One region of the Leucobacter tenebrionis genome, then DNA from elsewhere that is predicted to be linked to it. Evidence: predicted binding sites of a transcription regulator. Region 1 holds the regulator's gene; each other region holds the start of a gene.

What was found. Region 1 encodes HspR, which represses chaperone genes until heat shock. Its sites were predicted from a motif close to AAGTTGAGTCNNNNNGACTCAACTT; they were not measured.
Region 2: a site for HspR is predicted at 1,888-1,912, ahead of KVY00_RS10630 (ATP-dependent Clp protease ATP-binding subunit). Genes of this name have one in related genera too.
Region 3: a site for HspR is predicted at 2,046-2,070, ahead of KVY00_RS13355 (Hsp20/alpha crystallin family protein). Genes of this name have one in related genera too.

The regions. Positions count from the first base shown of each region.
Region 1 is NZ_CP082322.1:1,626,442-1,630,546, forward strand. Features, by position in the region: gene KVY00_RS07540 (MFS transporter) at 1-533, opposite strand, end outside; gene KVY00_RS07545 (class I SAM-dependent methyltransferase) at 572-1,771, opposite strand; gene KVY00_RS07550 (heat shock protein transcriptional repressor HspR) at 1,759-2,181, opposite strand; gene KVY00_RS07555 (DnaJ C-terminal domain-containing protein) at 2,189-3,151, opposite strand; gene KVY00_RS07560 (nucleotide exchange factor GrpE) at 3,144-3,842, opposite strand; gene dnaK (molecular chaperone DnaK) at 3,845-4,105, opposite strand, start outside.
Region 2 is NZ_CP082322.1:2,300,374-2,304,478, reverse strand. Features, by position in the region: gene KVY00_RS10630 (ATP-dependent Clp protease ATP-binding subunit) at 1-1,818, opposite strand, end outside; gene KVY00_RS10625 (NAD-glutamate dehydrogenase) at 2,148-4,105, opposite strand, start outside.
Region 3 is NZ_CP082322.1:2,895,466-2,899,570, forward strand. Features, by position in the region: gene KVY00_RS13345 (low temperature requirement protein A) at 1-529, opposite strand, end outside; gene KVY00_RS13350 (dihydrofolate reductase family protein) at 779-1,417, opposite strand; gene KVY00_RS13355 (Hsp20/alpha crystallin family protein) at 1,533-2,006, opposite strand; gene KVY00_RS13360 (bifunctional alpha,alpha-trehalose-phosphate synthase (UDP-forming)/trehalose-phosphatase) at 2,228-4,105, shown strand, end outside.

The sequences.
Region 1 (4,105 bases):
AGCGCGAGACACACGACGAAGGCCCAGACCGGTGCCGTCGAAGCGTCGGTGACGCTGAGCAGGCCGGCCGCCAGGAAGGGCCCCGCGAACCGCCCGAATCGGTGCGACCCTCCGATCAGGGAGAGCGCCCGAGCCCGGAACGACACGGGCACCCGCGTGGTCATGAGCGAGTGCCGCGCCAGGGCGAACGCGGCCTCGGCGAAACCGATCACGAAGACCGACACCCCGAGCACGACGAGCCCGGGCGCGAGTGCGACGCCCACCGCCCCGGCGAACGCGACCGCCGAGGCGACGAGCATCGCGATCCGCTCCCCCGCACGCGATACGATCCAGCTCGCCGGCAGATTGCCGAGCAGCCGCCCCACGACGACCGCGGAGGCGATCACGCCCGAGAGGCCGAGGCTCGCGCCCTGCGAGACCGCGATGACGGGCACGATCGGCAGCATCGCGTAGGCGCCGAGGGTGAACAGGATCGTGGGCCCGTAGATGACCGGCGCGAGGCGCAGCAGCAGGGTTCGGGCCGGGTTCGTCATGTTGCCTCAAGCGTACGCCCGCCGGGCGGCGCGGACGCTCAGCGCCGGGTCGCAGCCAGCACCGTGAAGGTGCGGTTGCGCGCGATCTCTCTCACCGGTCCGATCTCCCGTTCCACGAGCGGTCGGTAACGCAGGTGCGAGTTGAACACGAGGCGCAGCTCGCCGGCCGGGGCGAGGGCGCGACGGCAGGCGCGGATCAGCCGATGCGCGACCCCTGTGTGCACCGTCGAGCCGGTGTGGAACGGCGGATTGAGCAGGATCAGATCGGCCCACTCGTCTTCCACCGCTTCGAGCGCGTCGGCACGGTGGATCGCGATGCGATCCTCCACCCCCGCCCCACCGGCGGTGAGTCGCGTGGCGGCGACGGCAGCAGCCGACTGATCGGTCGCGATCACCGCGGCACCGGGCCACCGCAGCGCGGCCGACACCGCGAGCACGCCGTTGCCGCAGCCGAGATCCACGATGCGCGACGGAGCGGCCGCCGGGGCGGTGCGGCCCCCTCCGGCGTCGCCCAGCCCCTCCAGCAGCAGGCGACTGCCGTGGTCGAGGGTCGGGCCGCCGAACGTCGCCCCGTACGCCGCGACGCGGAATGGCAGCGCCGGATCCTCACCCCACCGCGGGAACGGAGCGGGCCCCGGCTCCCCAGGTCCGCTCGCGGTGAGCACCCGCGCCTTGCGTCGCCCGAGGCCCGCGGAGACCTCGCCGAAGTACCGCCCGAGCACCTCGTTCTGCGTGCGCGTCATGTGCTTCACCCGGCCGCCGGCGAACACCCGCACCGCCAGATCCGCCCAGCGCGCGATCGACCAGGCGATCTCGTCGAGGGCTTCGAGCCCGCGCGGCAGCTGCAGCAGCACGGTTCGCGCGCCGCGCAGCAGGGACTCGTCGAGCGGGTGCGAGGTGTAGAGGTTTCGATCCTCCGCCTCCGCCGCGGCGGCCGAGGGGAGCGCAGGATCGGCAGGCGGGAACACCCGCTCAGCGTTGCGGGCGAGGGCGCGCTGCCCGAGCAGCGGATCCTGATGCACCCGGATCCCGCGCGCCCCGAGCACCGCCGCCGCACCGAGAGTGAGCGCGCCGTGCCGATCCCCGATCACCACCAGCTCACCGGGATCCGCCTCCCGCACGGAGGCAGCCGCGGTCTCCAGGATCAGCTCGTCGGCCGCATCGTAGGCTTGCAGTTCGGGCGCCTCGAAGTCGGGCTCGCGCGAGAGACCCGCGAAGAGCCCGGCTAGGGCTTCCACACGACGACCTCGGCGTTGCGCCGCACCCGTGTGCCCCTCCGCAGTGTGATGACCTCGCCCCCTGCCGCGCCGGCCGCGAAGACGCGCCGCTCGGGGCGCTGCAACCTCTCCTCGGTGAGCGCGTGCTCGAGATCGCGCACGCGCTCCTCGAGATCCCGAACCCGATCCTCGAGCTGCAGCACCCGCCGGATCCCCTCGAGGCTCAGACCCTCGGCCGACAGGCGCGCCACCTCGCGCAGTCGCGCCACGTCGTGCAGGGAGTACCGGCGGGTGTTGCCCCGCGTGCGCTGCGGCGATACGAGACCGATACGGTCGTACTGCCGGAGCGTCTGCGGGTGCATCTCGGCGAGGTCGGCCGCCGCCGCGATCGCGAAGACCGGGGTGAAGCGATCCATCTGGGGTTCGGCCATGGTCGGCTCAGCCCCGTGCGCGTGCCAGGAGATCCTCGCGCGGATTCTCCTTCGGTTCGACCTCGCGGAACGCCTCGAGCGCGTCGCGCGCCTGCTCGGAGAGGTGCGACGGCACGACCACCTGCACCTCGGCGAGCAGATCGCCGGTGCCCTTCGAGCTCTTCACGCCGCGACCCTTGACCCGCAGCACACGACCGCTGGGCGTGCCCGGCTGCACCTTCAGGCGCACCGGATCGCCGCCGAGCGTGGGCACCTCCACGGTCGCGCCGAGCGCGGCCTCCGAGAAGGTGACCGGCAGCTTGAGCCGCAGATTCTGGCCGTCGCGTTCGAAGACGGGATGCTTGCGCACGCTCACCGTGAGGATGATATCGCCCGCGGGGCCGCCGTTCGGGCTGGGATCGCCCTTGCCGCGCACCTTGATCTTCTGCCCGTCCGAGACGCCGGCCGGGATCTTGACCTTGACCGTGCCGTTCGGGGTCTGCAGCGTGACCGTCTTGCCCTGCACGGCCGTCTCGAAGTCGAGCGTCGTCGTGGCCTGCACATCGCGCCCGGGCTGCGGGCCGCTGGGGCCGCCGCCGAACAGGTTGAAGATGTCCTCGTACCCCTGACCGCCCTGGGGGAAGCCCCCCTGGTAGCTGAAGTGCGAACCGCCTCGACCGCCGCCGAACATGCCCCCGAAGATGTCCTCGAAGCCCTGTCCGCCGCCGCCACCGGCCGTGAAACGGGCGCCGCCCGCCCCCATGGCGCGGATCTGATCGTACTCGGCGCGCTGCTCCTTGTCGGAGAGCACGGAGTAGGCCTCGCTCATCTCCTTGAACTTCGCCTCGGCGACGGCGTCACCGGGGTTCGAGTCCGGGTGATACTTCCGGGCCAGCTTGCGGTAGGCCTTCTTCAGCTCATCGTCGCTCACGTCCTTCGAGACGCCGAGAATCGCGTAGAAATCCTTCTCGAGCCAATCCTGACTAGCCATCTGCTCCCACCGCCACCGCTACCTTGGCGGGGCGCAGCTCGACATCGCCGACTCGGTACCCCCGCTCGATCACGTCGAGCACCGTGTGCTGCTCGGTGCCCGGAACAGGAACCTGGGCGATCGCCTCGTGCAGCTGCGGGTCGAAGGCCTCGCCCTTCTCGCCGAAGCTGACGACGCCGAGCTTCTCGACCGTGCCGCGCAGCTTCTGCGCGATCGTCGAGAACGCGGAGCCCTCGGTCAGATCGCCGTGCTGCTCAGCCCGATCGATGTCGTCGAGCACCGACAGCAGCGGCGTGACGGCCGCGGCGATCGCGCGCTGCTTCTCGAGTGCGGCGTTCGCCTCGGTGCGCTTGCGGTAGTTCGCGTACTCCGCCGTGAGCCGGCGCAGGTCCTCGAGGTAGGGATTCTCCTCGCCGCCGCCCGCGGTCTCGGACTCGCCGCCCGTCGACCCGGTGTCGGCTCCGGCGGCCTCGGCGCTCTGCTCCGAGTTCAAGATGTCATCCACGGTCAGACCCTCGTCGGATCCGCCCTCCTGCGGCGCGGGGCCGGAAGCGTTCGCCTCCGGCCCCTCGGCTGGTGAGCCGGCCGGCCCCGTCGAGGAATCGCTTCGCGATTCATCCCGAGCCGGCTCCGCAGGAACACCGTCGCGGTTCGGCTCTTCGCCCGGCGTGCGCTGTTCCTGATCTGCCATGGTTACTTCTTCTCCTCGTCGTCATCAACGACCTCGGCATCGACCACGTCGTCATCGTTCGACTCCGCGGAATCGGCGTCGGCAGCGGGCTGCTCGGCCTGCGCCGCCGCGTAGATGGCCTCGCCCAGCTTGGTCTGGCTCTGGCCCAGCTTGTCGGCGGCGGTCTTCACGGCCTCGTCGTCCTCGCCGGCGAGCGCCTGCTTCAGCTCATCGAGATCGCCCTGCACCTCGGTCTTGACGTCCTCGGGCAGCTTGTCCTCGTT
Region 2 (4,105 bases), 670 kb from region 1:
GCGGCGCACAGTCTCGCGCACCCCGAACTCCTTCTCGCTCCACGGCAGATCGGGGTCGATCAGATACTGCGAGCCGAGATTCGAGGTGAGGATCAGGATCACGTTGCGGAAGTCGACCGTTCGGCCCTGACCGTCGGTGAGCCGACCGTCGTCGAGCACCTGCAGCAGCACGTCGAACACCTCGGGGTGCGCCTTCTCGACCTCATCGAGCAGCACGACCGAGTAGGGGCGCCGACGCACGGCCTCGGTCAGCTGACCGCCCTGCTCGTAACCGATGTACCCGGGAGGGGCGCCGACGAGCCGCGATACGGAGTGCTTCTCGCCGTACTCGCTCATGTCGATGCGCACCATGGCGTGCTCGTCGTCGAAGAGGAACTCGGCGAGCGCCTTCGCGAGCTCCGTCTTGCCGACGCCGGTGGGGCCGAGGAACAGGAACGAACCGGTCGGCCGGTTGGGATCCGCGATCCCGGCCCGCGTGCGACGCACCGCGTCAGCGACCGCGCGCACCGCGTCACCCTGGCCGATGAGCCGCTTGCCGAGCTCGCTCTCGAGCGCGAGCAGCTTCTCGGTCTCGCCCTGCAGCAGGCGGCCGACCGGGATGCCGGTCCAGGCAGCGACCACACCGGCGATGTCCTCGTCGGTCACCTGGTCGTTCACCATGCGCGGCTCACCGTCGACCTCTCCCGCCATCTCGGCCTGTTCAGCCTCGGCGAGTTGCTTCTGGATCACTGGGATCTCGCCGTAGAGCAGCTTCGACGCCTTCTCGAGGTTGCCCTCGCGCTGGGCGACCTGCGCCTGCATGTTGAGCTGGTCGAGCTTCTCCCTGAGGGAGCCGACCCGGTTCAGCGTAGCGCGCTCGCGCTCCCAGCGGGCCTCGAGGCCGTCGAGCTCGCGCTGCTTCTCGGCGAGGTCCTCGCGCAGCTTCGCCAGGCGCTCCTTCGAAGCCTCGTCCTTCTCCTTCTTGAGCGCGAGCTCCTCGAGCTTCAGCCGGTCGACCGCGCGGCGCAGTTCGTCGATCTCGATCGGAGCCGAGTCGATCTCCATGCGGAGACGGCTCGCGGCCTCGTCGATCAGGTCGATCGCCTTATCGGGCAGCTGCCGCGCAGTGATGTACCGGTTCGACAGGCTCGCGGCGGCGACCAGAGCCGAATCGGCGATGGTCACCTTGTGGTGCGCCTCATAGCGCTCCTTGAGGCCGCGCAGGATCGCGACCGTGTCTTCGACGCTCGGCTCGCCCACGTACACCTGCTGGAAGCGCCGCTCGAGCGCGGCATCCTTCTCGATGTACTCGCGGTACTCGTCGAGCGTGGTCGCGCCAATGAGCCGCAGCTCGCCGCGGGCGAGCATGGGCTTCAGCATCTGCGACGCCGCCACCGACGACTCGCCGCCGCCGGCCCCCATGAGCGTGTGCAGCTCGTCGATGAAGGTGATGATCTTGCCGTCGGAATCCTTGATCTCGGCGAGCACCGCCTTCATGCGCTCCTCGAATTCGCCGCGGTACTTCGCACCGGCGATGAGCGCCGAGATATCGAGGGAGATCAGCTCCTTGTCCTTCAGTGATTCGGCGACGTCACCGGCGACGATGCGCTGGGCGAGGCCCTCGACGACGGCCGTCTTGCCGACGCCGGGCTCGCCGATCAGCACCGGGTTGTTCTTCGTGCGCCGGGTGAGCACCTGGCTCACGCGGCGGATCTCGCTGTCGCGACCGATGACGGGGTCGAGCTTACCCGAGCGGGCGACTTCCGTGAGGTTGACGCCGAACTGCTCGAGGGCGCTCTGCCCCTCTTCGCCCTGGGCGGGCTGCCAGTTTGCCTGCATGGGGTTCCTCTCTGTTCAGCAGGTGAGTTGAGATCCGAACTCCCGCGACGAACCGCAGGCCGAATCACAAACTTGAGTGAATATGACTCAAGTTTACTGCGGCGGCGCGATTTGCGCCAGCGAATTCCGACTCTTCGTTTGCCATCGGCCGACGAGCTCCTCTAATGGCGACCCTTATCCCGGTGATTCGCGGAACACCGGCTGCAGGGGCCGAACTCTGCCGGTCTCCCGCGAATCACCGGACTTCTGGCAGGCCGGCGGAGTCGATTCGGGCTGAGCCCGATCAGAAGACAGAGCGGACTCGCGCGGCGAACCGGCGCTGAACCGGGTCACCGCACGAGCGAGCGCAGACGTCGCAGCGCGACCGACAGGGTCGCAAGGCCTGCATCGGCGTCGGATCGCACCGCATCGAGCGCTTCCTCGAGCACCCGCCTGCTCGACACCGCGCCCTGTTCGAGCCAGGTGTCGATCCGAAGGGCCGCGTCCCCCGGCTCCGTCTGCTCGAGCACGGAGGCGGTGAGTGCGATCATCACCGCGTAGAGATCATCGCGCATCGCCGCGCGCGCCATCGAACCCCAGCGGTCGTTCTGCGGCAGGGCCGTCACCCCGCTCAGCAACTCGTCGAAGTACATCCGAGATGAAAGGTCGAAGTACACCGCGGTCACCTCGTCGAGCCCCCAGCCTCGCAGACGCGACTGCTCCACGATGTCGAGCAGCGGCAGAGAAGCGAGCAGGCCAGCGCCGCGCCGAGCGAGATCGCTCGGCACCCCCGCCCGCTCGAGTTCGTCGACGCGGGCCTCGAACCGCAGCAGCTCGTCTCCGCGCAGCAGCTCGCCGAGCGCCTCGGAGAGCCGCGCGACGGGCTCGCCGAACAGTTCGATCTCGGCGCCGATGTCGATACTCTCGACGCGATGCTGCACGAACCAGCGCGTCGCCCGATCGAGCAGTCTGCGGAACGTGAGGTAGAGATCGGTCTGCACCGCGGTGCTCACCGCGTTGTCGGTCGCCTCGACGGCCACGACGAAGTCGCGCAGGTCGAACACCTCGCGCGCCACCACGTAGGCGCGGGCGATCTGCTCGCTCGACGCCCCCGTCTCGTCTGCGGCGCGGTAGGCGAAGGTGATCCCGCCGCGGTTCACCATCGAGTTGACCACCGAGTTGACCACGATCTCGGAGCGCAGGGGATGAGCGGCGAGATCGTCTCCGTAGCGCTCTCGGATGGGCCCCGGGAAGTAGTCGGCGAGGGTGCGGGCGAACCAGGGGTCGTCGGCCATCTGCGTCGCCGCGAGGTCGGACTTGAGCGCCAGCTTGGCGTAGGCGACCAGCACCGCGAACTCCGGGCGGGTGAGACCCCGACGTTCGGCGAGGCGGGTCTGGATCTCGCTCGTACTCGGCAGGAACTCCAGCTCCCGATCCAATTCGTCTCGACCCTCGAGCCACTTCATCAGCCGCTCGTGCGACGGAAGCATCTCGACTGCGTTCTCGCGAGAGTTGCCGAGCAGCACGTTCTGCTCGTAGTTGTCGCGCAGCACCTGCACCGCGACCTCGTCGGTCATCGAGTGCAGCAGTTCGTTGCGCGCCTCGCGATCGAGGCGGCCGTCGCGCTCCACAGCACCGAGCAGGATCTTGATGTTCACCTCGCGATCGGAGGTGCCCACACCGGCGGAGTTGTCGATCGCGTCGGTGTTGATGCGCACCCCCGCGAGCGCGGCTTCAATGCGACCGCGCTGGCTCACACCGAGGTTGCCGCCCTCGCCGACGACGCGCACGCGCAGCTCGGAGCCGTTCACGCGGATCGCGTCGTTGCCTCGGTCGCCGATCTCGGCGTCGGTCTCGGAACTCGCCTTCACATACGTGCCGATCCCTCCGTTCCAGAGCAGATCGACCGGAGCGAGGAGCACGGCCCGCTTGAGCTCGGCTGGCGTGAGCGAGGTGACGCCGGCATCGAGTCCGAGCGCCTCGGCCATCTGCGGGCTCACGGAGATCGACTTCGCGGAGAGCGGGAACACGCCGCCGCCCTCGGAGATGAGCGCGCGATCGTAGTCGTCCCACGAGGAGCCGGGCAGTTCGAACAGTCGCGCACGCTCGGCGAACGACGTCGCCGCATCGGGCGACGGATCTACGAAGACATGCCGGTGGTCGAACGCCGCCACGAGACGGATGCACTCGGAGCGCAGCATGCCGTTGCCGAACACGTCGCCCGACATGTCGCCCACGCCGACCACGGTGAACTCCTCGGTCTGGGTGTCGTGGCCCATCTCGCGGAAATGCCGCTTCACCGATTCCC
Region 3 (4,105 bases), 1.3 Mb from region 1:
CGATCATGAAGACCGATTCCGGGAGCAGCAGTGCTGCGAGCCAGAGCACTTGGACCAGCACGACCCCGACCGCGTAGATGAGCGTCGCCCGACGCGCGCTCCCGGCACCTCGCGAGGCGCGCAGCCATTGCGCGCCCAGGGCCAGGCGCATCACGACATACGCGAGGATCAGCACGGAGAAGTCGTGATCCTCGAAGGCCGGAGCGACGCCGGAGGCGAGCACGAGCACGCCGCCCATCTGCACGATGGTGAGCACCCGGTACAGCCAGTCGTCGGTGTCGAACGACGTGGCGAACCAGGTGAAGTTCATCCACGCCCACCAGATCCCGAAGAACACGATGGCGTAGTTGAGGATCCCGTCGCGAATGTGCCCCTCGCTGAGCGCGTGGTGCAGTTGTGCGGCCGCGATGCTGACCGCGACGACGAATACGAGGTCGAAGAACAGCTCGAGCGTCGACGCCGTCCGGCCCGGCTCATGGGGGTCTCGCGGGCGCATCGGGATGAGCCTGAAGCGGGGTGCTGGCGCCATGGGCGGATGTCCCTCTCCGCTGGGGATTCCGGAAAACGATGGGTACCGGGCCCGGGGCGGATCGCTCGGGCCATCTCATGATAGTGCTCGAGACGCGGTGGTCGCGCCGCAGATCCGCCGTCGAGCACACCGAAACCCGAGATCCGGTGTGCTCGACGGCAGATCTGCGCCGCTAGGCTGGCGTGATGATCGAGCTCGAGCTCGACTCCAGCGGGCACGGGGCGTAGCGAGCGGCCCGAGGTACGGCGGCTACTGCTTCCGGTTCCACAGCTGGTGGGTCAGCCCGCTCGAACTGCTGACCGATTCGATCGTGAAGCGATCCTCGATCCCCACGACGTCGTCCCAGAGGTGCACGCCGCGACCCAGCGTGATCGGCACGACCACGACGTGCATGAAGTCGACGAGGTCGGCGCGCAGGAATTGGCGGATCGTCGAGGGCCCGCCCCCGATGCGAACGTCCCTGCCGTCGGCGGCCTCGCTCGCGCGGCGCAGCGCCTCGGCCGGGTCGGCGTCGATGAAGTGGAAGCTCGTGCCGTTCGCGAACACCATGGGCTCGCGCGGGTGGTGCGTGAGTATGAAGCAGGGGGTCTTGAAGGGCGGCTCGTCGCCCCACCATCCACGCCACCCGTCGTCGGGCCAGGGCCCGCTCTGCGGGCCGAACTTGCGGCGCCCCATGATCTCCGCGCCGATGCCCTGCCCCCACATGCTGAACAGGGCACGATCCAGCGTCACCGGATCGGCGACCCGGTGAACGCCCTCGATGACGCGGCCGTCGAACCAGCTGAAGAGGGCGCCGGCGTCTCCGATCGGGCGGTCGAACGTCACGTGGTCGCCCGCCGAGAAGCCGTCGAGAGACACGAACTGATTATGTATGCGTGCGCGAGCCATGACGCCTCCAGGCGATTGCGGTCTGATCGCTCAACTCTAGGCCGGTCGCGCCGGGGAGGGAAGGGGCGGGTGCCGGTCTGCGGCCCCGCCCCGAGCCTCAGCGGTGGGTCAGCCCTTACGCGGGGCTGTTCTCCAGCTGCTGCTTGTCCGCCCCGCTGTCTGCCTCCAGCGTCTGCGACGCTGCGCTGCCGTTCGCGCTGGTGACCTCCACCTTACGCGGCTTCGCCCGCTCGCTGACCGGGATCGTCACGCACAGCACGCCGTTGTCGTAGCTGGCGCTGATGCGCTCGGTATCGATGCCCTGGCCGAGGCTGAGCTGACGCAGGAAGCTGCCCGAGGTGCGCTCGCGGGTGATCCACTTCACGTTCTCGGTGCTCGGCAGAGTGCGCTCGGCGCGGATCGTCAGCAACTGGCCGTCCACATCGATGTCGACGGAGCCCGGATCCATGCCGGGCAGGTCAGCGGTCAGCAGGTAGTGGTCGCCGTCGCGATAGAGATCCATGGGCATCTGCCGCGGTCCGCGCAGGGGCTCGTTGAACAGGCTGTCGGCGATGCGTTCCATCTCACGGAAGGGGGTGTAGGTTGCCATGTTTCTCACCTTTCTCTGAACTGGCGATTCAAGATGTGAAAGTTGAGTGCAGGTAACTCAACTTGAGAAAATATTAGCACTCTCTCGGGTAGAGTGCTAACTGTTGTTCGCTTGAGGCAAACGCGCGGCTCACTAGCATCCGGCGGGATACGGCCGCAATGGGCAGCAGCGGTCGCGCAGGTCTCGTAGACTGCGATAACAGAGACTCGCAAGGGGGTGCCATGACCGAGATGAAGGACATGACGGGCGGGCGCGAACTCGTCATGGTGTCCAACCGGTTGCCGGTTGACCGGGTCGTCGAGAAGGACGGATCCACCTCGTGGCGCACCTCACCGGGAGGACTCGTCACGGCGGTCGCCCCCATCGTGGAGCAGCTCGGCTGCCTCTGGGTGGGGTGGGTCGGTTCTGCAGACGAGGCGGTGGAGCCATTCGAGATCGGATCGATGCGCCTCGCGCCCGTCGAGTTGAGCGAGGACGACATCGAGCTCTACTACGAGGGCTTCTCGAACGGCACGCTCTGGCCGCTCTACCACGACGTGATCGCGCGTCCCGAATTCCACCGCGTGTGGTGGGACCGCTATCAGAAGGTGAACCAGCGCTTCGCGGAGCGCGTCGCGCAGCACGCGGCTGAGGGTGCGATCGTCTGGGTCCATGACTACCAGCTCCAGCTCGTGCCCGCGATGCTGCGCGAGCTGCGCCCCGACCTCACGATCGCCTTCTTCCTGCACATCCCGTTCCCGCCGAGCCGGCTCTTCGCGCAGCTCCCGTGGCGCAAGCGCGTGGTCGAGGGGCTGCTCGGGGCCGACGTGATCGGGTTCCAGCAGGTCACCGACGCCGTGGCGTTCCGCATGACGGCCGAGCGGTTCACCCGCGTGCCCGCGCTCGGCAACACGATCGTCGTGCCCGGCGCCGCCGGTGAGCCGTCGCGCACGGTGCTCGCCCAGGAGTTCCCGATCTCGATCGACGCCGCGGCCTTCGCCGAGGTGGCCGCCCGCCCCGAGATCCAGGAGCGGGCGAGGGAGATCCGCGCCGAACTCGGCAACCCGAAGACGGTCATGCTGGGCGTCGACAGACTCGACTACACGAAGGGGATCAGGCACCGCCTCAAGGCGTTCGACGAGCTGCTCTCGGACGGCGAGATCGACGCCGAGCAGACGGTGCTCGTGCAGGTGGCGAGCCCGAGCCGGGAGCGCGTCGACGCCTATCGGCAGTTGCGCGACGAGGTCGAGCTCACCGTGGGGCGCATCAACGGGGAGTACGGAAGCATCGGGCACGCGCCGCTCGTCTATCTGCATCGCGGGCACACGCGCGACGAGATGGTGGCGCTCTACCTGGCCGCGGACGTGCTGCTGGTCACTCCGCTGCGCGACGGCATGAACCTCGTCGCGAAGGAGTACGCCGCGTGCCGCACCGACGAGCAGGGCGTGCTGGTGCTGAGCGAGTTCGCGGGGGCGGCCGACGAATTGCGGGACGCGCTGCTCGTCAACCCGCACGACATCGAGGGGCTCAAGGCCGCGATCGTGCGTGCGGCCCACATGCCGCGCGAGGAGCAGCGCCGGCGCATGCGCTCGCTGCGCCGAACCGTCTACGACAACGATGTCGCGCACTGGGCGTCCGGCTACCTGGGGGCGGTGCGGGCGACCGCGGAGGCGCAGCGCCCGAGCCCCACCGGGCACCGTACCGAGCCGATCCAGGTGAGCACGGCATTCGTGCCGCGCAGCATCGACGACCGCGTGCGCCGGCTCGCCGCGCTTCCCAGGCTCATCGTGGCGAGCGACTTCGACGGCACGCTCGCACCGATCGTGCCGAGGCCGGAGGACGCCAGGATCCTGCCCAGGGCCCGCCAGGCGCTCGAGGTGCTGCGAAACGCGCCCGACACCTACGTCGCCGTGCTCACGGGGCGCTCGCTGGGCGGACTGGCCGAGACGGGGCTGCAGAGCGACGGCTGGATCGTGTCGGGTTCCCACGGCTCGGAGCTGACCGGGCTCGACATCGGCCCGACAGGGCAGGGCGGCGACGGACCCCCGCTCGGCAGCCCGCTCACCGAGGAAGAGAGCGAAAGGCTCGAGCGCGTCGGGCGGCGGTTCGAGCGCGTGCTC